Regions from separate parts of the Sporosarcina soli genome, predicted to be linked through region 2. Evidence: a T-box and tRNA genes for the amino acid it is inferred to sense, from the RefSeq annotation. Region 2 holds a T-box; the other holds one or more tRNA genes.
The links. A T-box is a leader RNA that pairs with one kind of tRNA and senses whether it is charged. The one in region 2 lies ahead of ACFPRA_RS19980 (valine--tRNA ligase), so its partner is inferred to be a tRNA-Val.
Positions count from the first base shown of each region.

Region 1: it encodes a tRNA-Val, which carries the amino acid that the T-box ahead of ACFPRA_RS19980 (valine--tRNA ligase) is inferred to sense. The anticodon was not compared.

Region 1 is NZ_JBHSNO010000005.1:541,163-557,243, reverse strand. Features, by position in the region: gene ACFPRA_RS07000 (amino acid ABC transporter permease) at 1-288, shown strand, start outside; gene ACFPRA_RS06995 (helix-turn-helix domain-containing protein) at 352-747, opposite strand; gene ACFPRA_RS06990 (hypothetical protein) at 958-1,137, shown strand; gene ACFPRA_RS06985 (manganese catalase family protein) at 1,286-2,179, opposite strand; gene ACFPRA_RS06980 (YuzF family protein) at 2,220-2,441, opposite strand; tRNA gene ACFPRA_RS06975 (tRNA-Val) at 2,707-2,779, opposite strand; gene ACFPRA_RS06970 (hypothetical protein) at 3,036-3,179, opposite strand; gene ACFPRA_RS06965 (UDP-N-acetylmuramoyl-L-alanyl-D-glutamate--2,6-diaminopimelate ligase) at 3,788-5,278, shown strand; gene ACFPRA_RS06960 (peptide chain release factor 3) at 5,440-7,014, shown strand; gene ACFPRA_RS06955 (efflux RND transporter permease subunit) at 7,426-10,488, shown strand; gene ACFPRA_RS06950 (TerC family protein) at 10,726-11,490, shown strand; gene ACFPRA_RS06945 (TrkH family potassium uptake protein) at 12,028-13,377, shown strand; gene ACFPRA_RS06940 (B12-binding domain-containing radical SAM protein) at 13,428-15,179, opposite strand; gene ACFPRA_RS06935 (ATP-binding protein) at 15,372-16,081, shown strand, end outside.
Region 2 is NZ_JBHSNO010000015.1:195,001-211,081, reverse strand. Features, by position in the region: gene ACFPRA_RS20020 (nucleoside hydrolase) at 1-173, opposite strand, end outside; gene ACFPRA_RS20015 (hypothetical protein) at 330-845, shown strand; gene ACFPRA_RS20010 (cytochrome c oxidase assembly protein) at 981-1,802, opposite strand; gene ACFPRA_RS20005 (DUF2243 domain-containing protein) at 1,792-2,280, opposite strand; gene ACFPRA_RS20000 (YugN family protein) at 2,472-2,906, shown strand; gene ACFPRA_RS19995 (ABC-F family ATP-binding cassette domain-containing protein) at 3,285-4,841, shown strand; gene ACFPRA_RS19990 (iron-hydroxamate ABC transporter substrate-binding protein) at 4,981-5,970, shown strand; gene ACFPRA_RS19985 (hypothetical protein) at 6,148-6,942, shown strand; T-box leader at 7,169-7,412, shown strand; gene ACFPRA_RS19980 (valine--tRNA ligase) at 7,488-10,133, shown strand; gene ACFPRA_RS19975 (type IV pilus modification PilV family protein) at 10,367-10,819, shown strand; gene ACFPRA_RS19970 (prepilin-type N-terminal cleavage/methylation domain-containing protein) at 10,812-11,249, shown strand; gene ACFPRA_RS19965 (DUF7305 domain-containing protein) at 11,251-12,843, shown strand; gene ACFPRA_RS19960 (Rpn family recombination-promoting nuclease/putative transposase) at 12,991-13,311, shown strand; gene ACFPRA_RS19955 (MBL fold metallo-hydrolase) at 13,384-14,322, opposite strand; gene ACFPRA_RS19950 (ATP-grasp domain-containing protein) at 14,398-15,195, opposite strand; gene ACFPRA_RS19945 (ATP-grasp domain-containing protein) at 15,192-16,058, opposite strand.

The sequences.
Region 1 (16,081 bases), on a different contig from region 2:
GCCAGATCATCAGGGCTTACTTATATCCAAGCGATGAGGACGGTCATTTTGCCTCAAGCGCTAAGACGAATGGTCCCCAATCTTGTGAGTCAATTCATTTCTCTTTTGAAAGATACATCACTTGCAGTTGTGATCTCTCTTCCGGAATTGCTCCATAATACAAGAATCGTTCAGGCGCATCACATGAACGAAACGATACCGCTCTTCATCCTGATTGCGGTCATGTACTTCGTCGTCAATTATGCATTGTCATTACTTGCTAGAAGACTTGAGTTGAAAACGGCATAATCGTATGTAAAAAGGTGATGTATCGTCCGGCTACGATACATCACCTTTTTGATTTGATTTAAATTAATCGTCTTCATCCTCATCTAACAGGATTCTTTTCATTCGATAAAGTTTGGATAACTCCCTCACTTTTGTTTCGGGATCTGTTGCTAAATCTTGGAATAACGAGGGGTGTTTTTTCAATACCTCAAAAAGATGCAATTCTTCCGTTGAAAATGTAATATTCTGGTCATCAACCGTAACGGTTTGTGAAGATTCGATGCGGTCAGAATTACCTAGAAGATAGTCTGTAGATACCCCGAAGTACCTAGCGAATATTTTCAATGTGTCATAATCGGGTTGTCGGCTCCCTTGCTCATAATTGGCGAGCTTCCCTCTTGAAAAGCCAAGTATTTCTGCTAACTCGTATTGACTTAACCCTTTATCGTTTCGAAGCTTAGCAAGTCTTTTCCCCAACATTCGAATGCACCTTCTTAAAATGATTACTAACTTCATTATAAGAAACAAAAAGTTTCCTTTCTATAAAAGTAACGAAACGTTTCTTATGATATTGACAGAAACAAACTGTTTCTATAAAGTGGTAGTTAGACGTAAAGAACTAGCTGAAAGGGATGTGACGAATGAGGGGTATCATGAAGTTTAAGGGAATTGTTAGGAGGGCTAGAAAAAGTGTCAGATGAAATAAAAAAATCAAGAGAGACCGGCATGAAAGTAAATGAACTTTCAGTTGGCATTGAGAATTTATCAGAGCTCGTCGATCTATTTCAGAAAGCGATTGATCAAACGGAACAATTGCAAAAAACGATTACGCAAATAAATGAATTCCGGGTAAATGTGAAGGCGAAATAGAAGGAGCGGATGTCTCGATTGGGCAATACGTATAGGGTATATAGGGCGGTTCACTGATAAAGCTTTAAAAGAGGAGACTGCTCATGCTGAGTGGTCACCTCTTTTTGATTCGACAATCGGACGAATGTCGTTTTCCGATAGAAGTTGTTTACATATTTGATAAAAGCCGTTTCGCGATTTGTTGGTATTCGTCCGGTCCGATCCCAGGTGCAAACATTTCAGGCAAATCGTCAAGATCAGGAATTTTGGCGCCTTTTGGACTGCCTTCTTGAACGACTAGCGTTTCTCCACTAGCCGGGTTGGTGCCTTTCCAAATTTGATTAATATCCTTATATTCACCATCGTCATTCCACGTAAACAAAACGTTGCCTAATCCTCGATCCTCAAATTTTCTGGCCGTATCGAATGCACGATTATCCAGATTAGGTATTGGAAGCATCTTTGTTAAGTCTGTCCCGGTGGCCATTTCAATCGCTTTGGCATAAGCGAGGATATGCGTCCCACCTCTGACGAGCAAATAGCCGATCATTTCCCTAGCTGTCGGGTGATCGGTCATTTCATACACCCGCATCTTATGGGTTCTTGCGCCGCACTCCAGAAAGAAGTTGTGTAATAGATCCAGCACTAGATTTCCACTGGAGAATACATAACTTCCGTTCCAGAAGTGTCCTATCGAGTCACCCGGAATGGAAGTCTGAGCAGTTGCGATGAAAGCATGTGTATTCCGTTTATTCTTTCCATCTTGTAGTGGGGTAAGATCGGGGGCTGCATTAAAAGATGATCCTTTACCGACAATATTTATCGTATTCGATACAAGTTCGACATGCCCAAACTCTTCTGCTGTAATACTGGCCACTAGATCGTAGAAGGGTTTTAATTTACTTTTTTGCCTAAAGTTAAAGGACTGGTACATATAGTTATTAAGTGTCGACATTTCCCCGAATTGTCCACCCAATAATTCCTGAACTGCTGCCGCCGCATTCGCGTCTCCGTATTCAGGTATGGGAAGCTCGATCGCTAATTTGTTTACACGTTTAAACATGTTTAATCTCCCTTCAAAAAATGAGTGCATTCTAGCACCATCATGTGGTTGTGACCCATACAATTTCTTGTGCGCGAACATAAAAAGGTGTGCCGCTCACTTCAACGACAATATGATCAGGCATCACCGTTGTTAATATCCCTTGCAAAGGGTTTTTCGTCGTATTTACAACGACATTCCGCGATCTGAAACTTAATAAGGTTTGATAGAAATAAGGATCATATGAACTGACCATATCGACTTTAGATTGCTGAACGTTCATTACTATCCCTCCTTTTCAATTGAATCGTTTCAGTATATGGATAAGGATAGGGAGGTATGAGTCATGAATAAAAGAGGAAGAGATTTTGAGGTGATATACGGGAAGCTTGAGTAGTAGGGGATGTACTAGCTCATTAACATTCTATAGTTCACTGGTTTCAGCTTTTAAAGTAAAGCCGTCAATATGTTGGCAAAAAAAGAAAAACACTTTCTATAATCAGAAAGTGTTTTTCTATGAACCTGTATACACTACAAGTTTATCGCTATGGTCCCAGACGGGCTCGAACCGCCGACCCCTACCTTGTCGAGGTAGTGCTCTCCCAGCTGAGCTATGGAACCGGGATTTTGTTGCGCTTGTCTTAAGCACATTTCTTATTATAGACTGTTTGGTAAATAAGTCAACACTTTTTCTAAAACTTTTTTAAAAAGCTGTAAAACATGTTCATTTCGCGTGAAAAGGAGGGAAGCATCGCATATTTACTTCTCTTACGGAAGTCTCTGTATAAAAAACAGCTTTTCCCTAACCATCCGGAAAAGCTGTTTTAAGGTTCTTCTATGGAAATTGTTACACTCGACAATTGAATGGCAATGAGAATCAGTGTATATGCTCCTGCATTTGTTCTTCCTCTTCAAAGTATAGGAAATTTTCATCTTCAAGTTCGGTAAAGCGTTCTTTGTTCATCCCTAATGATAGGTTTCCTTCAAAAATCGTTTCCCACCATGTTTCTGTTGTAGTCATGTCCATTTCCTCCTTTATGATCTTTGGTGTTTGAACATTCTATTCCCTGACGTGTTGTGAAGCGAAACGTGAAAGGTGAAAAAGGAATCGTAAGACCTATTCAGTTATCGATACAAAAAAAGCTGAGAAAAGGGCATCCTTCTTAGAAGCGTCCTCTTTTCAAAAAATATTTACTAAAAGATGAATCATTGCAACAAAGAGTATGCCGGCATTGCATTGGACCTTCCTTTGTTAGTTGATTAGTTCATTCAACAAAAGGGAATGTCCTCTACAGTATATGGAGAAAAAGATGTTCTAAAACTGTGTATTTGGTCGGAACTTATTGTTACACGAAAAGACAGTTCTTTTGAAATATTGACTTCTTTCGATAAGATTGATTCGAAATTTGGATGCAATTACGCCGAGGTGTAATTGATTCACTTTTCGAAAAGAATCGTTCGTATGGGTTATTTCTTTGGACATGGATGACGCTCGTTAAAGAAAAAAGTATAATAAGAACAGATCGTTTGCATGGCAATCTTTTTTGGATATTCGATTTGACTAAACGAAAAAAAGATAAATATAACGATGTCACATCATCGATGATGAATTGAATAGGGAGGGATTGGATGGAAACACAATCATTATTAGCTGTGTTACCAGTAAAACAGGTTGCAGGAACTTTACCGCCAACTGTAACGGATATTGCGGTCGATTCTCGGGCGGTGAATGCCGGTGGAGTCTTCGTCTGCATTAAAGGATTCACGGTGGACGGCCATCATTATGTCGGCAAGGCAATCGATAACGGTGCACGGGTGATTGTCGCTTCGGAGCCGGTTGACGTTGACTTGGATAGAGTGGCAGTCGTTCTCGTGGAAGATACGGCACGTGCCATCACCTTGCTTGCACCCCGTTTTTACAATTATCCTTCCAAGCGGATGACGATGATCGGTGTAACCGGGACGAATGGCAAAACGAGCGTTAGCGGTATTATACATGCGATCTTGCGGCAAGCGGGCGAGATGTCTGCTGTTTCGGGGACGATCGGCTTTGAATTGGATGGCGTTTTGTACGAAACGGAAAATACGACGCCGGATGTGTTGACGACGCAAGGGATGATTGCCCGTGCAGCCGAAGAGGGATGCACAACGATGACGATGGAAGTATCATCACACGGCCTTGTCGAAGGGCGTTTGGCAGGGACGGAATTCGATATTGCGATCTTCACGAACTTAACGCATGATCATCTCGATTTTCATGGCACGATGGAAGAATACGGGCATGCGAAAGGGCTTTTATTCGCCCAGCTTGGACAAGACTTGGAAAAGCGCAAGTTTGCGGTTGTCAACGCGGATGATCCATGGAGCGACAAGTTTACGAAGATGACGCCTTATCCGGTTTTAACGTATGGTATCCAGAATGATGCATTATTTAGCGCCACGAATATCGAACTGAAGGCGGACGGTACAGTCTTTACGCTTCAAGCACCGGAAGGCGAATTCCACGTAGAGATGAAATTGATTGGTGAGTTCAGCGTTTACAATGCGCTTGCAGCCATTGCGGCATTATCTGCAAAAGGGATGACTGTCGAGGAAATCGTCGTTCTTCTTGGAAAGATTCCATCTGTTAAAGGCCGGATGGAGATTGTACCGACTGAATTGCCGCTCACGATGTATGTTGACTATGCGCATTCACCGGACGCGATTGAAAAAGCGATCGCTGCGGTGCTTCCTTATAAGAAGGAAGGCCAAAAATTGATCTTCCTGATCGGCACCGGAGGTAATCGGGATCGGATCAAACGGCCGATTATGGCAGAAAAAGCATCCGTCGCCGAATATGTCATCTTGACGACGGATGACCCAAGGGACGAGCCATATGAGTCCATTTTGTCAGAACTGGCAGCCGGTATGCAGCACGAAGGGTATGCCTGCATCGGCGACCGCGCGGAAGCTGTCCGCCATGCGGTAGCCATTGCGGAAAAGGATGATATTATCATTTTTGCTGGAAAAGGCCATGAGGATTTCCAAATCATCGGCAATGAAAAGTATCCGCATTCAGATGCAGCCATTGCTCTTGAAGAAGCAGGGAAGAGATTTGGAGAAGGTGCCGTGAAAAAGTGATCGTAAAGAGGGTCGAGCCCATTCGAAAGGGCCGGCTCTTTTTTGTTCAGGAAATAAGGTGCCACCGTGGAAATCTTCTACTAAATAGAAATAAAAAATGTTGAAATCAGCGTGCAGAGTGTCTATGCTTAAAAAAGCAGAACAGAAGGAGATTATAGAAGATGGAAAAACCAATACATGATGAAATTGCATCGCGGCGTACGTTTGCAATTATATCCCACCCGGATGCGGGAAAAACGACGATAACGGAAAAATTGCTGTATTTCGGTGGGGCAATCCGTGATGCAGGAACTGTAAAAGGAAAAAAGACGGGGAAATTCGCGACGTCAGACTGGATGGAAATTGAGAAGCAACGGGGGATTTCGGTTACTTCCTCTGTCATGCAATTCGATTACGATGGGAAACGCGTTAACATTTTGGATACGCCCGGTCACGAAGATTTCAGTGAAGATACGTATCGGACATTGATGGCAGTCGATGCGGCAGTTATGATGATTGACTCCGCAAAAGGGATTGAACCGCAGACCATTAAATTATTCAAAGTTTGCCGGATGCGCGGAATTCCTATTTTTACTTTCATCAATAAAATGGACCGTCAAGGGAAAGAACCGCTTGAATTGATGGAAGAGTTGGAAGAAGTGCTGGGCATTGAATCGTATGCGATGAACTGGCCGATCGGAATGGGGAAAGAATTCCTCGGTATCTATGACCGTTTCAATAAGCGGATTGAGCAAGTGCGTGTTGACGAAGCTCACCGCTTTCTCGCTTTGAATGAAGACGGTGGACTTGCAGAGCCACATCCAATGGAAGAAACATCTTATTACCGGCAAGCGCTTGAAGATGTGCTTTTACTAAATGAGGCGGGCAATGAATTTGATGAGGAACGAGTGGCGCAAGGTGAACTGACACCGGTCTTTTTCGGCAGCGCGTTGACAAATTTCGGTGTTCAAACATTTTTAGAGACATTTTTACAGTTTGCACCATCTCCGCAACCACGGCAAACGAAGGAAGAAACGGATATCGATCCGTATGCGGAAGAGTTCTCTGGCTTCATCTTTAAAATTCAAGCGAATATGAACCCGATGCACCGGGATCGGATTGCATTCGTCCGCATCGTCTCTGGAGCGTTTGAACGGGGAATGACCGTAACCGTTCCGCGGATTTCGAAAACATTCAAACTGACGCAGACGACACAGTTTTTGGCGGATGACCGTGAAACTGTCAATGAAGCAGTCGCAGGAGATATTATCGGTTTGCACGATACAGGGAACTACCAAATCGGGGATACGGTGATCGGCGGCAAATCCTCTTTCCACTTTAATGCTTTGCCACAGTTCACGCCGGAGCTATTTGTTCGTGTCACTGCGAAAAACGTCATGAAATCGAAGCAATTCCATAAAGGGATTTTACAGCTCGTACAAGAAGGCGCGATTCAATATTACCGAACACTCCATACGGAGGAAGTTTTACTCGGGGCTGTCGGACAGTTGCAGTTTGAAGTGTTCGAGCATCGGATGAAAAATGAATACAATGTGGAAGTAAATATGGAGCATATCGGTTCAAAAGTGGCACGCTGGATTGAAAATGAAGGCGATGTGAAAGAATCGATGGCAGGGCAACGTGCAATGCTTGTGAAAGATCGATACGATAATTTTGTCTTTTTATTCGAGAACGATTTCGCAATGCGCTGGTTCCATGACAAACACCCGGATATCCGATTGTATAGCCTTTTATAAAACAAGAACCCGGTTGGACGAAGCAGACGTCTTGCCGGGTTTCTCTTCATTTGACAATCAATCACGCCTCGGCGTGATTGCGTCCAGATTTTGAATTGCGAATCGAACGGCGAAGGGTTTGATTTGCCGTATTTCTGCGGTTTTTTGCAGAAATTAAGGCACTTTCATTCAGGACGCGGCGAACTTAGCCTGAGTTCCACTAATCAGCATAGAGTTTGTACTCCCCCTGATTTAAAATGCATTTTGACATTCATCCCGCCACTGATAAAAGTGGGGAATTCTGTAGCTGACGCTTCGCTTTCAGTACAAAAAGATTTGCTGAATCAAGTTAAATAGATGCTGATATTTGAAGTCAAATTCAACATTGCATATGATTAAGTGAGCGCTGATTGGAAGAAAGGAGCGTCATCTATGAAAATAAGTGATTTTTCAATAAAAAGACCTGTGTTGACGATTGTCACGATGTTCCTTGTCATACTGCTTGGGGCGGTCTCTTTTTTTAAGGTTCCTGTGACGCTTATTCCTGAATTGAAACCGCCGATTGCAGTCGTTGTGACAAGTTATCCGGGTGCGTCTCCTGAAGAGGTGAGCGATAAGCTGACCAAACCGCTGGAGGAAAGTTTATCGACGACGCCGGGCTTGAAGACAATGCAATCTTCCTCGCAAGAAGGTTCAAATTTCATCTTATTGTCATTCAATTGGTCGACAAAGATTGACGATGTTCAGCTCGATATACTGCAACGCTTGGAACAGGTGACTGTTCCGGATGGCGCGAGCAAACCGCGTTTTATGAAATTCGATCCTTCTCAATTTCCGGTCATTCAACTTGCCTTGTCTTCCAACGCGGAAGGAGCAGATGTCAGGCTTCTTGCGGAACAGTTGGAAACAGAGTTGCAACGGACGGAGGGCGTCGCAAATGTGACGATAGCAGGGAAATTGGTACAAGAAGTCCAAATTATCCTTGATCAGAAAAAGCTGGAAGCGAATGGGCTTGTCCAGTCGGATATCGTCCAAGCGATTCAAGCAAACAATATGTCCATGCCTGGCGAGCCGATCGACACAGCGGATGGCAAGCAGCTGACAACCCGTATTGTAAGCACGTTGACGACGATTTCGGATATCCGAGGCGTCATTGCCGGTGTCAATCCGCTCACCGGTGCGCAGGTGACGATTGCTGATGTGGCGGATGTGGCACTTGTTGAGGCCGAATCATCCATGCAAACGCGATCCAACGGTCAGCAAGCGGTATTGATGTCCGTGTTGCAGGAATCGGGTTCGAATACGGCGGCTGTCTCGACTTCATTTAAAGACGCGCTGGCCAAGCTGTTGGCCAAAGAAGAGTTTGCCGATATCCAAGCCAATATTCTCTTCGACCAGGGCGATTATGTGAAACTGGCGATCGGCAATATCGGACAATCGCTTCTTCTCGGTGGTCTATTCGCGATGCTCGTCTTGTTTTTGTTCCTGCGTGGAATGAAGAGCCCGATTATCATCGGGATTGCTATACCTTACTCTGTGATCGTTACGTTTGTCCTCATCTATTTCGCGGATTTTTCCTTGAATATTATGACGCTCGGAGCGCTGGCACTTGGTATTGGTATGCTTGTCGATAATGCAATTGTTGTTATTGAAAATATTGAACGGCATCTGGCGATGGGAAAACCGCCGAGGCAGGCGGCATCCGAAGGGACGAAAGAAGTCGGTCGAGCCATTACAGCGTCCACTTTGACGACGCTTGCCGTTTTCGTTCCGGTCGTTTTCATAAGTGGCTTGATCGGACAGATCTTCACGGAATTCGCGTTGACGATTGCGTTCAGTTTATTTGCCTCTCTTGTTGTCGCATTGACTGTCGTGCCGATGATGGCAAGCCGTATGCTGAAGAAGCCGAAGAAAAATATCGAGGCACGCAGACGTCGTTCAAAAGCGTTGAACCGTTATGAAAGATCTGTGAAATGGGCAATTCAACATCGTTTGGCTATTTTAGGTGTCACGGCAGTGATGCTTGTAATCAGCGGTTTCGGTTTATTCAAAGTGGGGACGGAATTCTTGCCTGCAACCGATGAGGGGTATGTCAGTATGACCGTCACGTTGCCGAACGGGACGTCACCGGCTACGACAGATGAAGTCGTGCAGCGCATCGAGGCGCGCTTGCAGGAGGAACAGGAAGTGGACGTCTATGTCAGTCTTGTCGGTGGAACGCAAGAAGGGATTGTGCAAGGCTCTACGAAGGCGAACGTCGCAGAAATCTATGTGAAACTCGTTCCACTTACAGAGCGCGATCGTTCTGTTTTTGAATTTGTAGATGATGTGCAACCTGAAATGCTACAGTTGGTTGGAAAAGATGCAAAAATTGGTTTCAATATGCAAACGGCAGCCGGATCTAATCCAAATGCCATTTCTTTTTCGCTAACGGATACAGACGTCGCAAGACTTCATGAAGCTGTGGGGAAAATGGAGCGAGAACTGAAGGCATTGGATTCGGTAATGGAAGTGACGAATGATCTTCAGCATACAGTGGAAGAAATTCGAATCGAGGTCAATCGGGAAAAGGCTGCCGCACTCGGTTTGCTACCTTATCCAATCGCCCAAGCAATTAACGGGATTACAAGAGGGACGATGGCGACACACATTATAAGTGAGAACAGTAAAGTGTTTGCCGTTAATGTTATATATGATAAAAGATATCGCAATACGGTGGAAAAACTGAAGAAATTGAAGCTCAGAACACCAACCGGAGCATTTGTGACACTCGACGAAGTCGCGGCTGTCACGATTGAGGAAGGTCCGGTAGCCATTCGGCGAATTGATCAAGCCCATTCCGTCAACTTCACTGTCAAATATACATCTTCCAAATCACTAGGAGAGATGACGAAAAAAGTGAATGAAACGGTCAATCAGCTCGATTTGACAGAAGGGACCGAACTGGCTTATAGTGGCGATCGGGAGCTATTTGAGGACGCGATCGACGATATGCTCATGGCCGTCCTCCTGGCTGTCGTTCTTGTCTATATTGTCATGGCAGCGCAGTTCGAATCATTCAAGTATCCTTTTGTCATCATGTTTTCCGTTCCGCTTATGGTCGTTGGTGTCGCTATCGGACTGTTTGGGACAAGTACACCGATCAGTGTTCCGGCAATTATCGGTGTTCTTGTCCTTGTAGGGATTGTTGTCAATAACGGCATCGTGCTCGTCGATTACATCAATCAACGGAAAGAGACGGGCTTAAACTCGTATGAAGCCATTCTCGCCGCCTCACGGGAGCGGGTACGTCCGATCTTCATGACAGCATTGACGACATTGCTCGGATTGCTGCCGCTGGCGTTGGGGATCGGGGAAGGGACGGAAATAAACCAGCCGATGGGGATTGCTGTCATCGGTGGTTTACTCAGTTCAACATTACTGACATTGTATATTGTTCCGGTCATTTATAGCCTGGTTGAAAAAGAGACAAGGAAGGATGTAAACGGAAAATGATTTTCCGTTTACATTTCAGTCAGCGGTGGTATAATAGAACAAAAGCACCCAACTTAATATCTTTTGACGTCGCGTCAAAGGGGAGTAGCTATAGGGAAACCTATTTCATAGTCGTCAATACATGGCGTTTGCCATCGGTTATGATAGCTGAATTTTCTTCGGAATTCTGACTTAGCGAGACCTTTGCCTTTTTATTAGGTGAGGGTCTTTTTATATTGTCAAATAGGAGGAATCAATTTGGAAGCAATTTTATTGGAATATGCATGGGTCCTTGTAGTACTGATCGTATTGGAAGGATTGTTGGCGGCGGATAATGCAGTGGTCATGGCAGTCATGGTCAAACACTTGCCGAAAGCCCAACAGAAAAAAGCCTTGTTCTATGGGTTATTCGGGGCATTTGTTTTCCGGTTTGCGGCATTGTTCATGATTACGTTCTTAGTGAACATTTGGCAGATCCAGGCGCTCGGTGCAGCTTATTTATTGTTCATCTCGATTAAAAATATTTATGATTCGCGCAAAGGGAAGGAAGATGATCATCCCGATGCCAAGCCTCGTAAGCAATCCGGTTTTTGGATGACCGTTTTGAAAGTCGAACTCGCGGATATCGCATTTGCACTCGATTCGATGTTGGCTGCAGTAGCACTTGCTGTAACGTTGCCTGAACTTGGTAACTTCCATGTTGGAGGCATTAACGGAGGACAATTCTCCGTCATGTTATTAGGTGGAATCATCGGTCTGATTATCATGCGATTTGCGGCACGTCAGTTTGTTGTGCTCCTTGAGAAATATCCTGCATTGGAAACAGCGGCATTTCTAATTGTTGGATGGGTGGGGGTCAAATTGGTCGTTCTTACATTGGCACATCCTGCCTTACAGATTATCGATCCGGCATTCCCACATTCAACCTTATGGAAAACGACATTCTGGATTGTTCTTGCGGGAATCGCAGTGAATGGCTATTTAGTCGGTGTTAGGCAAAACCGGGAAAAACTGAATGGATAATTTTATTTTTGGTGACGACAGCTTGTTACAGGCTGTCGTTTTTTCTTGATTCAGCAAATGTTTTTGTACTGAAAGCGAAACGTCAGCTACAGAAGCCCCCACTTTCTTTGAAAGGAGTTAATTGATCTTATCTAAGTGCCTTAATTACTGCAACAAACGCAGAAATTAAGGCAAATCGAACCCTTCGCTGTTCGATTTGATGAGAAAAGCTTTCTTTTTAGAGTGACATTCACTAAAATGGAGGAACGATATCTTTCATCTACATTTAGCGGGCGTTCATATGCCCGCTAAATGTAGATGAAGCCTCCGGCGGATGTCACAGATTTTTTTAGGGAAACTTTTCTCCCAAAAGCGTAGGGCGCCTGCTTAGGAGCGACAGGCATAAGGAGAAGATACGGCGTGGCGTTTTTTGCCACAGAGCAACTTTGACTTATGACCCGAGCTACTGGTGCCCGGAGCTAGATGTGGGCGGGCCCGAAAAAATCCGGACGCAATTATGCCGAGGCGTAATTGATTAGGTGAAAGGGATAGATTAGCATGAAGTTGACACGTGAAAATCTTCGGAGATTAACTCCCGCACAAATCATTGTGTTTTATTATTTTTTGGCCATCGCTATTTCATTCCTATTGTTGAATTTGCCAGGCGTTTACAAGCCCGGTGTTGATGTCAAGTTCATTGATAGCTTGTTTACTGCTGTTAGCGCTGTAAGTGTGACGGGTTTGACATCGATCAGCATTGGAGATACGTATTCCATTTTTGGACTTTGTATGCTGATGCTTGTCTTTCAAATCGGCGGAATCGGTATCATGTCAATCGGCACGTTCTTTTGGTTGCTTGTGAAAAAAAAGATTGGCTTGCGTGAAAGGCAACTCATTATGGTCGATCACAATCAATATAGCTTGTCGGGTGTCGTCCATTTGATACGGGAAATCGTCAAAATCATTTTTTTGATTGAATTGATCGGCGGCTTGCTTATAACAGTGTATATTATGCGCTATTATGATTCGTTCAGCGAGGCTTTATTGAATGGGATGTTCAAGGCGGTTTCTGCTACAACCAATGCGGGTTTTAGCATCTCGGATAATTCCATGAGTCCCTATTTTAATGATTACTTTGTGCAAACGGTGACAATGATTCTCATCGTTCTGGGTGCTATCGGTTTTCCTGTCTTGATTGAAGTGAAAGCATATTTTTCGAAAAAAGTGCCTCATTTCCGTTTTTCATTATTCACGAAAATTACGACGATCACGTTCGGTGCGCTGCTCCTTTGGGGAGCGTTTATGATTTTCCTATTGGAATCGATGCATTCATTCAAAGGGATGGCATGGCATGAAAAACTGTTTACATCCCTCTTCCATTCTGTTTCCTCCAGATCCGCGGGACTGACGACGTTCGATGTGACGCAGTTTAGCGAAGCAACGGATATTGTCATCAGCTCGCTGATGTTCATCGGTGCCTCTCCAAGTTCGGTGGGGGGCGGGATCCGGACAACGACATTCGCGATTGCACTGTTGTTTTTAATCAATTTTGCACGTGGGAAACAAGTGATCAATATCTTCCATCGTGAAATTAAGTTGATCGATGTATTCCGCTCGTATGCGGTCATTCTTTTAGCAGGCATTATGGTGATGACAGCCTTGCTAATTTTACTCATCACGGAGCCGGGTATCCCGGTTGTGGCACTTCTATTTGAAATCACTTCCGCATTTGGTACATGTGGCATGTCTCTCGGTGTGACGTCGGAATTATCGACAATCGGCAAAATCATTATTATGGCACTCATGTTTATTGGACGTGTCGGCTTGATATCGTTCTTGTATACACTCGGTGGGAAAACGAAGGTGGAGAAATATCAATTTCCGCAAGAGCGTGTCATCATCGGCTGATACCCCAAAAAGGCTGTACTCCTGCAAGGGAGACAGCCTTTTTACATTTGTCATATTGTGGAAAGCGTCCGGTCTAGGAATAGGAAATCGGGTGTTTCTCCATGTTTGAAAACAGTGACCAAAAAGCCATCCGTTTTTTCCAAGATCCCTAACTCTACATCGTCTGGATTGACGTAAATGGGTGTGATATATGTCTGTTTCCGGATGGTGCGTTCATTTAGCCCGTATGAGGTGAAATCTTTTCCGGTAAGCATCGGAGTTTCGAGTAGGGTCTGTTCAATTGCCATACGTGTTTCCCGAGGCAAATCATCCTGCCACCAAACTTTTCGCGGTTGGAATTTATGGTGTACTAAATAATCGATTTTCATCAGACTGCGTGCAATATCCATATCAGCACGGCCATCTTGTTCTAAGAAATCATGCAATCTCGTGAAGAGGTCTTCTAGCTGATGCCCGATTCTTGACCATCCACGTGTTTCCCAATACGTCCCGAATTGCTGGAAGAAATCGAAAGGGGATTCAAATACATCCGTCACGATATATTCCACTGTCCGTGGTGTCCGGTTGTCGTTCCAGTACTTTTCCAGGACGTCTTCTGTCTGTTTAATGCGTAAAATGTCATCAAACGACAGCACGTTATTCGAGAAGATTTCATAGGGCGCTTCGTCAACATAAGTGTAGCCATATTGTTCCGCTTGGATGCGTAAGCCTGTTCCGCGCAGTAACTTCAGGAACCCGAGTTGCAACTCTTCTGGCCGCATCGCGAAAACGTCATTGAATGTTTTCCGGAAGGAATCATAATCCTCTTCGGGCAATCCCGCGATCAAGTCGAGGTGTTGAGCGATTTTGCCGCCGTCCTTCACCATGGTCACCGTTCGCGAAAGTTTTTCAAAGTTTTGGCGACGTTGGACAAGTTCGTTCGTCAAATCATTTGTCGACTGAACGCCGATCTCGAATCGGAATAATCCTGCAGGAGCGTTTTCGTTTAGAAACTGAATCACTTCCGGACGCATAATATCGCCGGTGATCTCAAATTGAAAAACGGTTCCGGGTACATGTTCATCGATGAGAAATTGGAACATCTCCATCGCGTAACTCCTGCTGATGTTAAACGTGCGATCGACAAATTTGATCACTTTCGCACCGTTCGCCATCAAATAACGGATGTCCTCTTTAATGGCATCCCGATTGAAATAGCGAACACCGACCTCGATTGAGGATAGGCAAAATTGACAAGAAAACGGGCAGCCTCTACTTGTTTCGATATACGTCACTCGTTTACCAAGTTCAGGTATATCTTCGGCAAATCGAAAGGGTGATGGGAGCTCCCGTAAGTCCAGTTTTGGACCGGGTGCCGTAAATTTTAATTGTTCATTTTCTCGGTATGCAATCCCTTGAACGGTCGCCAAATCACCGTTATTGGCATAGACGTCAAGCAGTTGTTTAAATGTCCGTTCCCCTTCACCGATCGCAATAACATCAATTTCGGGTACACGTTTTAACCAATAATCATAATCATAAGTCACTTCTGGACCACCCGCGATGATTTTGACGTCCGGCATGACTTGCTTTAGCATGCGCATCACTTTGATGGACTCTTCAATATTCCAAATATAGAGGCTAAAACCAATAATATCTGGCTTATTTTGATAGAGATCTGATACGATATTCATTGTCGGATCCTTTATCGTGTATTCGATAATTTTGGGGATATATGCTGGCATTGCGTAGCTCTTTAAATAACGTAGGGCCAAATTGGTATGAATATACTTTGCGTTTAATGTCGTTAGGATGATGTTCATAGTTAAGCTCCTTTTCTATGTTCAGTTTTGTGCAGTTTGTATTGTTTCTGAATATAGGTATATCCACCTATTTCTATCGTACCGATAATATGGAATAATCTGAATTAGTTACATTTTGCATTTATTTGACCTTTATGCATGAAACATTGTCAGTTTTCATATTGTTTTGAAACGAGGTCAGGAGGAATACACTTGAAATGTAAAAATGATAAGGTAATGAAATCCGTCTCTCTTTTGTTGGACGATGCTCGCAGGCCAGGCGCAGTATTTGACCTAAATGGAATGATTTTGTATGAAAATCAATCATTTAGCGAACACGGAATGTTAAAAGAGATAACTAACATGAAAAAATTCATGATGAAGACGTCCATTGACCTGTGGGACACCATTGTGAATAGTGATGATACCGCGAACAACACATGCAAAATTGATCTCCTGTTAGGCGAAGAGCAAAATTTACCCGTTCATGTAGATATTATATACGTTGAGCATGCTAAACAAGTAATTGGGCTATTTGACATTCCGAAGAAAGAACGGGAAGTCGCGAAAAAAACTTATTTGCATGCATTCCACAACTCGATCTGTTTGATGCTGGTTGTGAATCGAGAAGGGATTATCTGTGATGTAAACAATCAGTATACAAAGTTTTTTAATGTAAATAAAGACTATTTCCTTGGAAAAACAGTTGATGTTGTTCTGCAACTTTTCCCCGATTCCACTGAATCCACCTTGAGAAAGTATATCCAGAACGTTAAGCATTATGGCTGTGCGGCAGAAACACTGAAGTATGAACCGTCTTTTGGTGATGAAAGATATTATCGTGTAGAAACCTTTTACAACAGTGAGACGAATATGTACTTGATTCGGATGAATGACTTGACCGAAAAAATGGCACTCGAACA
Region 2 (16,081 bases):
AAATTCAAGATATTGAATAAATAATGGATATTGGTGAGCGCATCTTCCCTTGACACATTCCCATAATCAGCCACTACCCCAACGATTTCAATCTCTTCATTCAAATGGGCATACATTAAGGCGACCGTATCGTCAATCCCGATATCGCCAAATAATAACACCTTTTTGGCCACAAAATCCCTCCCTTGAATCGATCACCTAAACCTATTGTATTTTAGCTCATAACGCATTTGTGAAAAAGAAAGACTGCAATTATCAGTCGTTGAAAATGAAAAAGTTTGGACAATCAAATAAGCTATAGGTAATCACAATCAATGGGAGGGACCGATATGTACGATCCAACAATTTTTGAAAATGTAAAGGTCGCTTTTGAAAATCACGTCTATGATTTAGACAATATTGATCAGAAAATAACGATTACGAATCGGATAGATCGAATGGATTTGGCTGTTCTTGCAAGGGATTTTGCCATTCAATTTAAGGTTGTTGGTCTACAAAACATAACGGCAGAAATTAGTTTAACGGCTTCATTGAAAGAGTTAGCAGGTGAGCTATTAGAATTGCCAGGAGAAAATCCAGGTTGTGTCTTATGCCTTCGTTTTATGAAGCATGTTCAACATGTAAAAAACCAGTGCTATCAGATCGAAAAATCCCTAAACTCGATTTGGAAAGATGACATCGAGCTCACGCAAACATTGAGTTTTGAATACGGGCAAGACCCGTCAAATTACTTGAATAATATCGAACTGAACTTCAAGGAGAAAATTAACGAGGCGCATATGGAGGACATACCAGATTTTCTTTTTCATGTATTGAAAACAGTGGAAGTGTTGGATCGAATATAAACATTTCGCTATCGAACCCGATCGAAGCGGGAGGGAACTTAGAAACAGGGACAGCTTTGTCATCTCAAGCATCATCAGAAACTCAATGGAGATGCGCTTGAGATGGGACATTGTATTTTAAAGCTGTCCCTTTCTCTACGTTGCATGATTGGCTTTAGGGTTTTCTCGGTCAATAGTAGCGCGAGTACGCGGACGGGCTGATTGGTACCAGTGCTTGAACAGGATAAATATCAGCAGCAGATCGACCGCATCACCGCCGTAATACATCAGCAGGGCACCGCTTCTTGCTTGAGCTACCGGAACACCTTCCGGCGGGTATGCGTAGATGAATTTAGAAAGGATCCCATGACCGGCCAGTGCCAGTATAAAGACAATGGTTCTGAACTGGAAACTAAAACGGTGGGAGACGGGTTCTATATAGAGTAAAGAAATGGTGAATAAATACCCGGCGATGAAAACGTGCATATGCACGAAAATATGGAGTAGAAGGTTTGTATGCATAGCTGTATATAGACTAGTTGTATAGAGAAGCCATAACCCGCCAATGTTCAGGAAAGACGCCACAATCGGATGCGTGAAGAAACGGATTAGCCGTCGTTGTAACAACCGGCTAAGTTTTCTTGCGGCATGGACATTGAGTGTGCGCAGCAACAATGTCATAGGAGCAGCGAGCGCAACAAGCAACGGAGCGAGCATACCAAGCAGTAGATGACCCATCATATGTGCAGTGAAATCGGAATGGGACTGACGGGCGAGTGGGCCAATTACTGCGGTGGCAGCCAATAACACACCCGCAATAAAGGAAATCGTACGGAGCCAAGGCCATTTTCGGAGGTGCCGCCGTCGGTTGGTCGTCAAAATAGCTCCGATATAAAGGCCGATTGCCAGCAGTACGGGAATTCCAAAAAACAGATCGGTAAAGAGGAGGGACGTATGGTTGTCTAGTTCATGCTGCACGGGAAAACACCCCTCTTCCTTGACGATGGTCGTGTTTCGCTTGGATGATCAGAGCAATACCTATAATGATCATGATTGCTGCGGAAATATTCCACACAAGATCATACGGTAAAATATTCACATTGTAACGGATTTGGTGGATGCGCATGATTTTATGCTGAATTGTTCCGTCATATAGTTGGAAAGCTCCGGCACCAAGCAATTTTCCTCCCCACCACATCTTATGCCACAAAGCATCACGCCGGCGCAGATCGGCGACTAGGAATAGCCCTCCGACGGTCGCAAACCAGCTGAATGCGTGAAAAAGTCCATCCGAAACAAGACCGACCGCGACAGTCGATTTATCGTAAAATTTATGCCAATGGAGCAGTTGATGGAATAGCGTTTCATCAAGAAAAGCAACAAAACCTAAACCGAACAGGATACCGGACCAAAGATTTCGTTGCGCATATGTCGCTTTGTTTTGTGCGGTCCTCATCTTATTACCTCCATCCTATCTAAAATCTACTGCTTACCCAAGTATAGCCGTTAGTGGATTTTGGTAAACGCGGAAAGAGAGACGGAACGTAGAATGGATGGAGGATCGACTTATTTGTAGAAGTAGACAGTATTTTTCCTCCTTCTTTTGTAAATGCTGTATAAGCAATCATGTTAGAAGGAGGAATAATCATGTTGACATTACAAACAGAGCTTGAAGGGCAAGTTGCTTCTTTCGGAGTTGTCAGCAATTGTATTCGAGAGCTCGGTTATCACTTGGGCGGAAATTGGGATTATCATAAAGGCTGCTTTGACCATGTGTTGTGCCAAGAAGGGGGCGAAACCATTTATATCCGAATCCCTTTTCTCGTCACGGAAGGGGAGCTGGATGATCATGATGCTTCCATTCAATTTGGCACACCTTATATTATCAAGCATGTTGTGCATGTGGGTCTAGATCGCGATGAAAGTTCTTTGTTAGATGCAACTGGTTTCAGTCAATTCCAGCAACCGATTGATACCGACGGAAAAATCATTGATAAAAACAGATGGATCCATGCAGGCGAAGTCGCGGTGGAAAAATTAGTGGATTGTATGCATGCGCAGCAGCTCTTGAAATCTAGTTAAGGGATATTTTTTGTTTGAAACGTGTCTTTGTCTAACTTCCCTTTCCATAGGGAGGGGAAGTTACTGTTTACACAAAAACGGAACTCGTCAAATATACATAGCTAGTCATATTATTGAAGAAAAATTATAGAATATCCGGAGGCAATACAAGTGATGCGTACAATAACTTGATGACAAAGTGAATATATAGTTCAGAAAATTTATGTGTCTACATAACATTCTCGTATTATTGGTCATCGCTCAAGACTTAAAAATACATGGTTGACTCTATCCACCTTAGCGAAATCTCTATATAATAGAAAGGATTCGGCTTTTCTTAGTTCCCGACAGTTTGAGACAAAGAGAAGCATTCTAAATGAAGGAAAAGGTGTAAAATAGATGAGTTTATTGACGGTAACAAATTTAAGTCACGGATTCGGGGATCGGGCGATTTTTGATGATGTCTCTTTCCGTTTATTGCAAGGAGAGCATATCGGGTTGATCGGAGCGAATGGTGAAGGGAAATCCACGTTTATGAATATTATTACGCGCAAGCTGGAGCCTGATGCGGGAACGGTGAGTTGGGCGAAGCGGGTGCGAGTCGGCTATTTGGATCAGCATGTTGTGTTGAAGCAGGGGATGAGCATCCGTGATGTGCTGCGGACGGCATTTCAGTATTTGTATGATCGGGAAACGGAACTGAACGCGCTTTTTGCCAAGATGGGTGAGGTAGATGCGGATGAATTGGAAGTGCTTCTTGAAGAGACGGGTGAAATACAAGAAGAGCTGACAAACAATGATTTCTACATCATCGATTCCAAAGTGGAAGAAGTGGCGAACGGACTTGGGTTGAATGACTTCGGTTTGGATCGAGACGTAAATGATTTAAGTGGAGGGCAACGGACAAAGGTACTGCTTGGGAAGCTGTTGCTTGAGAAACCGGATATTCTTCTTCTCGATGAGCCGACGAACTATTTGGACGTTGAGCATATCGAATGGCTGCGCAATTATTTGCAGAACTATCCGAATGCGTTCATTCTGATCTCCCACGATATTCCATTCTTAAATAGTGTGATTGGGCTCATCTATCATATGGAGAACCAACAGATTACCCGTTATGCAGGGGATTATGATGAGTTTTTGCGTGTTTATGAGATGAAGAAACAGCAGGTGGAAGCCGCTTTCAAGAAGCAACAGAAGGAAATTGCCCATTTGAAGGACTTCGTGGCCCGCAACAAGGCGAATGCCGCAACGAGTCGAATGGCCATGTCCCGCCAGAAGAAGTTGGATAAGATGGATGTCATTGAATTGGATGCGGAAAAACCGAAGCCGCAATTCACCTTCAAACAAGCGCGGACACCTGGAAGATATCTGTTTGAAACGAAAGGGCTCGTCATCGGGTATGATGAACCGTTGTCGAAGGAACTCAATTTGACGATGGAGCGTGGTCAAAAAATTGCTTTGTCAGGTGCGAACGGCATCGGGAAAACGACGCTTTTAAAAAGCATTCTCGGCGAAATTCCGGCATTGGCAGGCTCTGTTGAACTCGGTGATCATCTGGAAGTCGGGTATTTTGAGCAAGAATCGAAAACGGACAACAACAGCACTTGCCTTGAAGAAATTTGGGAAGCTTTTCCTCATTTTACGCAATACGAAGTACGTGCAGCGTTAGCTCGATGCGGGTTAACGACGAAGCATATCGAAAGTAAAGTGAAAGTGTTAAGTGGCGGTGAACGGGCAAAAGTGCGTTTATGTAAACTCATCAATCGCGAAACGAATTTACTGGTTCTCGATGAACCGACTAATCACCTTGACTATGATGCGAAAGAGGAATTGAAACGAGCCTTGAAAGAATATAAAGGCAGTGTTTTGTTAATTTCACACGAACCTGATTTTTATGAAGGGCTCGTAACAGACGTGTGGAATGGTGAACAGTGGACGACTAAAATGTTTTAATTACAGCAAAAGCCTCTGAATTGTATTAGAATTCAGAGGCTTTTTCTATTTCTATTGACATCTCTTTGAGGATTCTCTAACATAATTGATTGATAGTGATAATCGTTATCAATAATAAGTGAGTTCATGGAGTTGAGAGATGATGAAGAAACATAGACTTATGATGGTGACTGCAATGCTGTTCAGTCTGTTTTTTGTTTTGCTAGCTTGTAGCAAAACGCCGGAAAACACTTCTTCTGTAGATACGGAGAAGGGTGCTGAAGAGTCGGAAACAGCGCAACAAAGTGATGCCAACCGGATGTTCGAGTCGGTCAAGGGACCAGTTGAGATTCCAGAAAGGCCGATGCGGATTGTCACTGATTTCTACGGTGGCGAGTTACTGTCGGTTGGCGCGAATGTCGTAGGAGTTGAGCCAACAGCATTTGAGAATCCATTTATCAAGGATTTATTGAAAGATGCCGTCGAGATCGGTCAGCCTGTCAATGTGGAAAAAGTGCTAGAGCTGGATCCGGATTTAATCGTAGTCATGTATGATGAGAATTATGAGCAACTTGCGGAAATTGCGCCTACGCTGCACATACCATATGGTACCGCGACAAGCATTCAAGAAACGGTTGAACTATTCGGGGATATAACCGGCAATCAGGAGGAAGCGGAAGCATTCTTGCGTAAATTCGACCAGAAAGCGAAGGAAGGAAGAGAGAAGCTCGCAGGTATCATCGATGCAGAGGCAACATTCGGCATTTATGAGTTGACTGACAAAGGTGAACTATGGATCTTCGGGGATAATGCAGGACGCGGGGGACAAGCGCTGTATAATGCATTGGGATTGAAACTGCCTCACAAAAATGAGAACGAAGAACAAACCCTTCAGCTATCCATGGAAGTATTGCCAGACTATGCGGCGGATTATATGTTTTTGACGGCTTATGACCCAGAGAAAAAAGGGGAGGCATTACAGAATTTAAAGGAGTCGGCCATTTGGCAAGGGCTGGATGCGATTCAAAACAATCAAGTGTTTTACAATGACTTTGATACATTTTATCGGTATGACCCGCTAGCCATTTATGGACAAATTGACTTGTTTGTCAATATGCTGATTGACAGACATCAAGAAAATAACGGGTGAACTGTTCCCGCAATCTTAACGTTAAGCACCAGACCTTGAAGCAATTTCGAATTGTTTCAGGACGAGGTGCTTTTTTGCGGGGCTGTTCAAAAACAAATTTTGAGCAAGCATAAAAATTCTTCTAACCTCCAAAGTCGGCGCATACAATTGTTTGTGAAGGAATAGAGGAGGGGTTCCATGGAAATCAAACAGTGGACAATGCAGGAAGATTTTATTTTTCCGGGAAATGTCGGGATACCGGCGGGCGCGGAAGTGATCAGCGTAACCCCGATGTTTAGCGAAGAGCGTACAGCAGACGGCGTTCGATTAACGGGTATTTATCATATTGCGGCCAATGTTCTTTTTGAAGAGGGAGGAAGCGTTGAAGAAGGGGAACGGGCGGAAGAGGCTCTAAACTCGGCAATTCTCATTGATGATGTGGAATTGGAAGGAAATGCGGGATATTTTGAATATGCCGTACCGCTTCATATCGATCTGCCACCTGAAGCTGGGAATCCGCTACAAGTAGTGACAACATCTGCGACGAACGAATTGGACGGACAAGGTTCCTTCAGTGTCGTTTGGGATGTAGAGTGCTCGTACGTGGAGTCGGTCGCGAAAGCGAAAGAGGAAGCACCGGCAACGGTTGCATCGGCGGTAGACTCATCTTCATTCGCTATTGGAGAAAAGCCATCCACAACCACCGCCATGAAGGAAGAACCGCCAACCGCCGCCATTGTTGAACAAGTGGAACAGACGGTTGAAGCAGAAGCAGAAGCGGAAGCGCCAACGATGACCGCCCATGTGGAAGAAGTGGAGGAGCAGGTGGCGTTGGAAGAAGATACCGCGAGACCCGCTACTGCGGTCGCAATAAATGACAGTGCGTATGTTGAACACGAAGATGAAGCACTGTCATTTATCGCGGGATTGGAAGACGGCGTATCCACGACCTTATTTCGATCAAATGATATTTTTGTAAAGAATGAAAGCTAGACCGCAAAGCAAACAAAGTAATAAAAAGTCACCTGTCGTCGGAACGATCAACAGCCGGATCAGTTGAAAAACACAGATCGGGATGATGATCCCTTTACAATAAAATCGTGTTTTCCGAAGCCAAGGTGGCAGTAAGTAAGGATTATAACCTTTTCGCATTCCATCATCCTTTCGTATTAGACTTGACGAGTAACCTGCACTTCCGATACAATGTTGTCAACTGCATAATGATGCATTGATCGGAAGAGTACGTGAGTCTGTTTAGCAAAGAGAGGGCACCGGTGGTGAAAGGGCCTGTAAACGATTCTCGGAAAGTCATCCGTGAGCAGTTTCCGTGAACAGACGAATTTCTAAAACGAAATGAGCCAGTAGCGGAAGCCGGTTTGAAGCCGTTATCGAAGTGTGAGGTGCACAATTTTTTCCTGTGCACGAATAAAGGTGGTACCGCGAACAACTCCTTCGTCCTTTAAGGCGATAGGAGTTTTTTTATTTGGTGCCAGTTATTGGCACCGTTTAAGTGCACCGTCTACAGAGGAGGAAACAACATGTCAAATGAAAACCTGTCGATGCCGACAAAATATGATCCGCAATCGATCGAGTCGGGTCGTTACGAATGGTGGCTGAAAGGGAAATTTTTCGAAGCGCAGCCTGAAAGTGATAAAAAACCATATACCATCGTCATTCCACCACCGAACGTAACGGGGAAACTACACCTCGGGCACGCTTGGGATACGACATTGCAAGATATTTTAACGCGCATGAAACGGATGCAAGGGTACGATGCGTTATGGCTTCCTGGAATGGACCATGCCGGAATCGCCACGCAAGCACGTGTTGAAGCAAAGTTGCGTGAAGAAGGCGTTTCGCGTTATGACCTGGGCCGTGAAAAATTTGTAGAAGAAACTTGGAAATGGAAAGAAGAATATGCCGGCCATATCCGTGAGCAATGGGCAAAGCTCGGTCTTGGGCTTGATTATTCACGTGAGCGCTTCACCCTCGATAAAGGGCTTTCCAAGGCTGTTCAAGAAGTGTTTGTCAAACTGTACGAAAAAGGTCTCATCTATCGCGGCGAATACATTATCAACTGGGATCCGGCGACGAAAACAGCGTTGTCCGATATCGAAGTCATTCACAAGGATGTGCAAGGTGCATTCTATCATATGCGTTATCCTCTCGCGGATGGCACGGGCAGTATCGAAATTGCGACAACACGTCCGGAAACGATGCTCGGCGATACGGCCGTTGCCGTTCATCCAGAAGATGAGCGCTACAAGCATTTGATCGGCAAAACAGTGAAATTGCCGATTGTCGGCCGTGAAATCCCGATCGTTGCAGATGATTATGTCGATATGGAGTTCGGTAGCGGTGCGGTGAAAATCACGCCAGCGCATGACCCTAACGACTTTGAAATCGGGAACCGTCACAATCTTCCACGCGTCCTCGTCATGAATGAAGACGGTACAATGAATAATCTTGCTGGTAAATACGAAGGAATGGACCGTTTCGCATGCCGCAAGCAAATCGTCAAAGACTTGCAGGAGATGGGTGTGTTATTCGAAATCGAAGACCATCTGCATTCCGTCGGTCACTCCGAACGAAGCGGTGCGGTTGTTGAACCGTATCTATCGACGCAATGGTTTGTAAAAATGCAGCCTCTTGCGGATGAAGCGATCAAACTCCAACAGGCTGAAGGGAAAGTCAACTTTGTGCCTGAACGTTTTGAAAAGACGTATTTGAACTGGATGGAAAATATCCACGATTGGTGTATTTCCCGTCAACTTTGGTGGGGGCATCGCATCCCGGCTTGGTATCATAACGAAACAGGCGAAGTGCATGTCGGACACGAAGCACCTGCGGATATTGAAAATTGGACACAGGATAATGATGTGTTGGATACTTGGTTCTCCTCTGCTTTATGGCCATTCTCGACGTTGGGCTGGCCTGATGTGGACAATGAAGAATTCAAACGCTATTACCCGACGGATGCACTCGTGACAGGCTATGACATCATTTTCTTCTGGGTATCCCGGATGATTTTCCAAGGAATCGAATTTACAGGACAACGCCCATTCAAAGACGTATTGATCCACGGGCTCGTTCGTGCGGAAGATGGCCGTAAAATGTCCAAATCCCTCGGCAACGGCGTTGATCCGATGGATGTTATCGATAAATACGGTGCAGATGCACTTCGTTATTTCTTGTCAACAGGTTCATCACCAGGACAGGACTTGCGCTTCTCCAACGAAAAAGTGGAGTCCATCTGGAACTTTGCCAATAAAATCTGGAATGCATCCCGCTTTGCATTGATGAATATGGACGGTATGACATACGATGAAATCGATCTGTCCGGCGAAAAATCAGTAGCCGACGCATGGATTTTGACACGCCTGAATGAAACGATCGAGCAAGTGACGAAACTGGCTGATAAATATGAGTTCGGTGAAGTCGGCCGTGCGCTCTACAACTTCATCTGGGATGATTTCTGTGACTGGTACATCGAAATGGCGAAATTGCCATTGTACGGTGAAGACGAAGCCGCGAAGAAAATGACACGCTCCGTTCTAGCCTACGTATTAGATCATACGATGCGCCTCCTGCATCCATTCATGCCGTTTATCACGGAAGAAATCTGGCAGAACTTACCGCATAAAGGCGAATCGATCACAGTGGCAGCTTGGCCGGTAGCCGATCCAGCGTTAACGGATGCATCCCGCGCAAGCGACATGAAACTGCTCATGGACATCATCCGTGCTGTACGGAATATCCGAGCAGAAGTGAATACACCAATGAGCAAAAAAGTGCCATTGTACATTTCCGCCAAAGACGAAGCAACCGTCGCTGTCTTAGAAGCGAACCGCAGCTACATCGAGCGCTTCTGCAACCCGGAAACACTCACAATCGGCCACGGCATCACAGCACCAGGCAAATCGATGTCCGCCGTCGTCACAGGCGCAGAACTATTCCTGCCGCTTGAAGGCCTACTCAACATCGACGAAGAACTAGCCCGTCTGACAAAAGAACTTGCCAAATGGGAAAGTGAAGTCAAACGCGTCCAAGGCAAACTCTCCAACGAACGCTTCATGTCCAAAGCACCCGAAGCCGTCGTCGAAGAAGAACGCGCCAAAGAAAAGGACTATCTTGAAAAGTACGCAGCCGTTGAGCGACGTATGCAGGAATTGAAAGAAATTTAAATTGACATGAAGAGACATCTCACCCGTTTTAGCGACGGGCGAGGTGTCTTTTTATATTGAAAATAGCTTCATTTTCTATACGTTTATAAATAATGAGATATGATAGTATAGACGCGAAGAAGTCTATGAAGAAAAAATAGATGGACATTAATAGTGTAAGTGTGAATAATCGGGTATGAGTATTTAGTGATGGATATTCATTTAATATAGGCCGGAAGAAAAGGATGATGGAAATGAGGAAGTATCATATAGATAGAAACTTTCATGAAGAAGGGATGACGCTCGTTGAAACACTTGCCTCTCTCGTAATCCTCTCTCTATTGATCATCGCTTTTTTAAGCTTATTTGGACAATCGGCAAGGCTGAACAAATCATCCGAGCTAGTGATGGAAGCAACCTATATTGCGCAAACACATATGGAGCAAATTTATGAGATCAGCCAAAAGACCACCTTTGGAAATAGAAACGAGTATTTAAAAATGGATAATAAATATCGGCTCATAGAAGGGGAAATCTATCAACCAAAAAAAGAAGATATAGGTTTTACAGTCTTTGTTGAAATTAAAGAACCAACTTTTGGGACGAGGGGCAGTATCCTTCGTGTAAAAGTGTATGATAAATCGGGTGAAAAATTAGAAGCACTAATGGAGACGGTACTTCTGTGGAGGGGAGAAGACCATGAATAAATTTTTCAAAAACAATCAGGGAATCACGCTTGTGGAAGTATTGACTGTGCTCGTGTTGATGTCCCTTATTCTCTTCATGATAAGCGGTATCCAAAGATTTGGACAAAATCAGTTTATCAATCAGAATAAAAACGTTCAAAATCAAGAGAATGTACAATATGCAGTCAAATATATTACGAAGGAAATAAGAAAGAGCGGAACATTTGAAGTGGCTGAAAATGGGAAATTGATAATTGGAACGGACGAATATACAGAAGGGAATTCAACAATTGATAAAAATGGTCAACCTTTTATTGAAGGGATTATAGTTTTTGATCCAAAAAAAATCGGCGATGGAAAAATGAAATTAACAATTGAAAGTATAGAAGATTCCAGAGGACAATCAGAAAAAATTGTAACGACCATCTATCAAAGGAAAGGGGACGAGTGAGGTGAGCAAGCATAATAATGAAAAAGGTTTTACACTCGTTGTCGTCTTGATGGTCCTCGTTGTCCTATCCGTTTTCACCGTCACGATCATCGGTATTGCCACAAATCATTCTGTGATTACGCATGGTGAACAGGATGACCAAGCTACCTTTTATATTGCAGAAGCAGGCATTAACAGTGTAGTTGCAAAAATCGACGTGATTGCCGAAGAAGCTGCAGCTATCGCAAAGGGTTCCTACCCCGATTTACCAGCTGAATTGAGGAAGGAAAAAGTTCATGAACTTTTTAAAGAGAAGCTAGAATCGAAAATGGTGAAATTAAACACTGATCTTAAGAAAAAAACAAACAACGGATTAAGTTTTGAAAAGAATAATAGTGAAGTTCATATCCAGCTATTAAAAAAAACGGATTTTCAATATGAAATCATATCGACAGGAACAATTGGAAAGAAAAAACGTAAATTGGAACGTTCAGTTACGATAAGTTTGGAAGGATTTAAAATTTCGAATGTCCCGGATGGGAATCCTGAAAGTAACAACAATTCGGGAGGTTCAAACCCGGTCGTGAATATACCTGAGGGAACTGCCGTCTTTGTCAATGGTCAAATTACAATGACCGAAGGAGCGAAAATCAATGGAAATATTGGGACGAATAAGTCAGGAAGTAAAACAATTGCATTATCCGGTGGTGCATCTGTAACAGGGAATGTGTTTGTGCCGGCTGGATCTGAAAGCGGAGCTGTTTCAACAACTCCAGGTATTACTGTAGCGCAGCCAACAGGACTAGATGAAAAAGCGAAGATGGAACTTCCCGAATTTCCTAAATTTGAGGACTATCCCTATCCTAAAGATCAAATTATCAAAAACAATTCAAATCAATATGAGGTCATCCGTGATGGAGATTTAAGAGTCGATAACTGGATATCTGCGGACTATGTTCTTAAAGTGTCTGACAATATGTCATTCCATGAAATAAAGTTAGGTTCCAATTATTCGATGACAATAGATGTTGGAAATACGGATAAAGTCATCGTTGTGGATCATTTGAACTTAGAAAATGGACATATAAAAATTATTGGAACTGGAAAACTGACCTTTGTCGTAAAAAATCAAATCACGATGGGATCTGGCAGTACCATCAACAATGGAGGATTTCTTGACCAATTAGGTGTTTATTTAGAAAAGTCAACTGATCCGAAAAAACCAAAAGAAGTAAAGCTCGCCGGAAGCCAGAAGATTTTCGGTTCTCTGTATGCTGAGGATGCAAATATCCATATTACAGGCGGTGGTGGATTTCAAGGGAATATCTTGACAGGTGGAAAAAAAGTCACAATTAATGGGGGAGGGAGTGCGTATTCTTCTCTTATCTTGGCACCTAATGCAGATGTCATATTGGCGGGGGGAGGAAATGTGAAAGGGGCCATTTACGCAAATACCTTGTATGCGGATGGTGGAACAATCGTACAATATAAGAAACCTACGATAGAAACAGGTCCATTTACACCAACACCCGAAAATCCAGAACCATCCGATCCGATACTGGATACATCTGCAGTGAAGTCACATTTAAAACTTGGTACTTTGACAGAAAACTGACCTTTTTTTTCGAACTATAAAACACCCATTAATAAATGCCATCAATTTTCCTGTCAACGAGTTTCATACGTTTGATATTTTGTTCTCGCTCTGACGGGATTTCCGATTTCATTCAACAGTTAGCTTCCGGAGGACTTAAAAATCTGTGTGCAAAACTTTGACTACTTTATTTATGATTTAACTACCTGTAGTGATGAAGAGATCAAAGGAAAAGCACAAATGCATATCTTGTTGACGCTTTTTCGCTATATATTCCTAAAAGAGAAAGACAAATTGTTAGCATCTATTTTGCGCTCCATCCACTACTTAAATGAATTGAAAGATAAACAAAAGGGAATGGAATATTATGAAACGATGACGCGTTATATCTTTACTGCAGCAAAAGATTTGACGAAAAAAGATGTGGAAAAAATCATAAGCGGTGAAACGAAGAATGAACGAGTTAAAAAAATCGACCGAGGAATCTAGTCATTCTCGGCCGATTTTTTTAATAGAATCACACTTGCACATTTTGGCGATACCTGGCATTCTTGCAATCCCCTACACAAAGTAAACCCACTTGCCGTCCTTCAATTCCTTATGGCATTTTCCGTCGTGCCATAAGTATTCGAGGTGGGCTATCGTTTCGCCGATGGCAAAGCGCGTTTCGTGCACTGTTAAACCGGGGCGGAACAGTCGGTTGCACACTTCGTAGACGGTCGATTCGGAACCGATTGCTGCAATGGTTTCTTCCAATCTTTCCTCATGGTGTTTCAGCAGTTCATCGATTCTATCATTGGCTCCGTAAAACGGTTTTCCGTGTGAAGGGATTACGTAGGCGACATCTAGCTGTTTCATCTCTTTCAATGAAGTGAGATAGGACTGTAATGGATTGTCATCCCCGTGAAACCAATACGAAATATTGGGTGTGATTTTCGGTAAAATATGGTCTGCTGACAATAATACATTTTTTTCAGCATTATAAAAGCAGACCATGCCATCGGAATGTCCCGGTGCAGCAATCACTTCATATTCATAATGACCGATCGGCACTTTTTCATGTTCCGTGAAATAATGATGGATTGTCGGTTGGGGCGTGACAAGTTGCTGAAACTCGGCTGTGTTGCTGACCATTTGAAGCGCTGTTTCGTTCGGAATTCCGGCAGTTTGATAGTTTTGCAAGAGGTTTTGTATATAGGTATCCGTCCAGACTTTAAAACCTGTTTCAGCATCTGTTTTTGTCATGGAAACGCGGGCATCGGTCTTTTGTTGAAGGCCGCCAGCATAGCCGAAATGATCTGGATGGTAATGGGTGATGAATAGGTCTGTCACTTCTTTATCGCGAAGCTGTTCGGCCCAAAGTCCCCTTGTGGCCGCATTATTTAAGCCGGTATCGATCAGAGTCCAGCCGTTTTCCCCCTCTGCCATAAAACAATTCACATGATTCAGTCGGAAAGGTAAGTCTATTTTGAGCAGCGTTATCCCTAATTGTTCGAGCATGTTATTTCCCCCTTTTTCACACTATACCAACCGAAACGGTTTCCATCAACTTCCAAACCCGTATGCATTGTGCTATTACGATGAAGCTAGCTTTCTCTTCATGTATACCATCAATCTCTCCGCCACCGAAAAATCATGCGTCTTGTACAATGATCTTGCGCCGACGGGGTCTTCGATTTCATTCAACAGCCAGTTGCCGTTCGGCAATAACAGAAAGTCGATACCGATATAGTCGCTTTTTAAGGCACGTGCGATTGTTATGACGTCTTTTTGCTGCCTTGTTGAAAGGGGATATTCTTCGATAGAGCCGCCGAGGGTGTAGTTGGATTTGAAGGAGCCGTTGCCAGTCCGCTTGACGGCTCCAAGCACTTCCTGTCCCAACATAAAAACCCGGACGTCTGTCGCGCCAGATTCGATGAATGGTTGGAAGATTAAGGATCGACCTTCGAATCGGCTGAAAAATGTTTTTGCATCCGTTTTGGACATGCAAAGAGAAACTTCATTCCCACCATGTCCATCTACCGTTTTCAATACGCAAGGATACGAGTTGACTTCATTCACTGAATGCACTTTTTTCGTCGGCACTGTCGGGACACCGAGGAGGGTGGCGAGTTCGAATGTTTTCATCTTATCATTCGCAATCCGATTCACTTCCGCCCGGTTCACCAAGTGGAAACCGTTTTGTTCAAATGACGCAGCTTTTTCGGGATGGCGATCACGGAATAAAATGAAGGCCGCATCCGCATCCGGCTGTTCATCTTCGACCAACAAATACAAATCTATACTGATTTTGGCGGCTTCCATCATCAAATCATCAATAAATGCGCGATTCCGCGAGGATTCTTCTCTTGAATAATAGACATAGCCTTTCATCCGATTTTCCTCAAAATATATGCAATCATCGCATCGGCGACATTGACGCCTGTTACAGTATACAGATTGCGGATATGGGCGGCTGCATTCACTTCACAAACGAGTGGTTCCTCGTTTTCGCCGAACAGCAAGTCCACGCCGGCGAATTCTGCACCGACCGCATTCGCTGCCCGGATTGCAAGTGCTTTTTGCTCTTCTGTCAGTTTGATCTGTTCAGCAACGCCACCATTTGTAATATTTGCCCGGAAATCAGTTTCGGAATGACGGTACATCGCAGCGACAATTTCTCCGCCTACGATGTTCACGCGGATATCCCGTCCTCTGCTAGAGGCGATGAATTTCTGGAAGACAAAATCCACACCGCGCAATTCATCCGTTTTCGCATAAAACTGTTCTTCTGTTTCAATTAAATACACTTTCATCCCGAATGAACCATGTCCTTCCTTGATGATCATCGGTAATCCTAGGCGCTCCAATACGCGCTCGTAGTAACCGGAATCCTGAATGGTGAATTTCGGATACACTTTTGGTGCGATGATCGTTTCAGGCATTGGAATGTCATGCTTGGCCAATTCGAGGTATTGCTTCGCTTTATTATCACATGTTTCAATCACAGCAGGATCGTTGAATATCGGAATGCCCGCGTTCTTTAAAAACTGTGCGAGTAAAATATCTTTATCGAGAAAGACGATGAAATCGGGCCGCTTTTCTAGTGAGCTCGCCAAATCCATCATCACTTCATAATTTTTTTTTAATTCGGCATGGACGCCTGCGCGTTCCGCCGCTTCTTTCACTAACTCCGCCTGATCTTTGAATTTATCGCTAATCAGACTGCCATTATAAATCACCCAACAACTGTGCATGTAGAAACCTCCGGCCATGATAT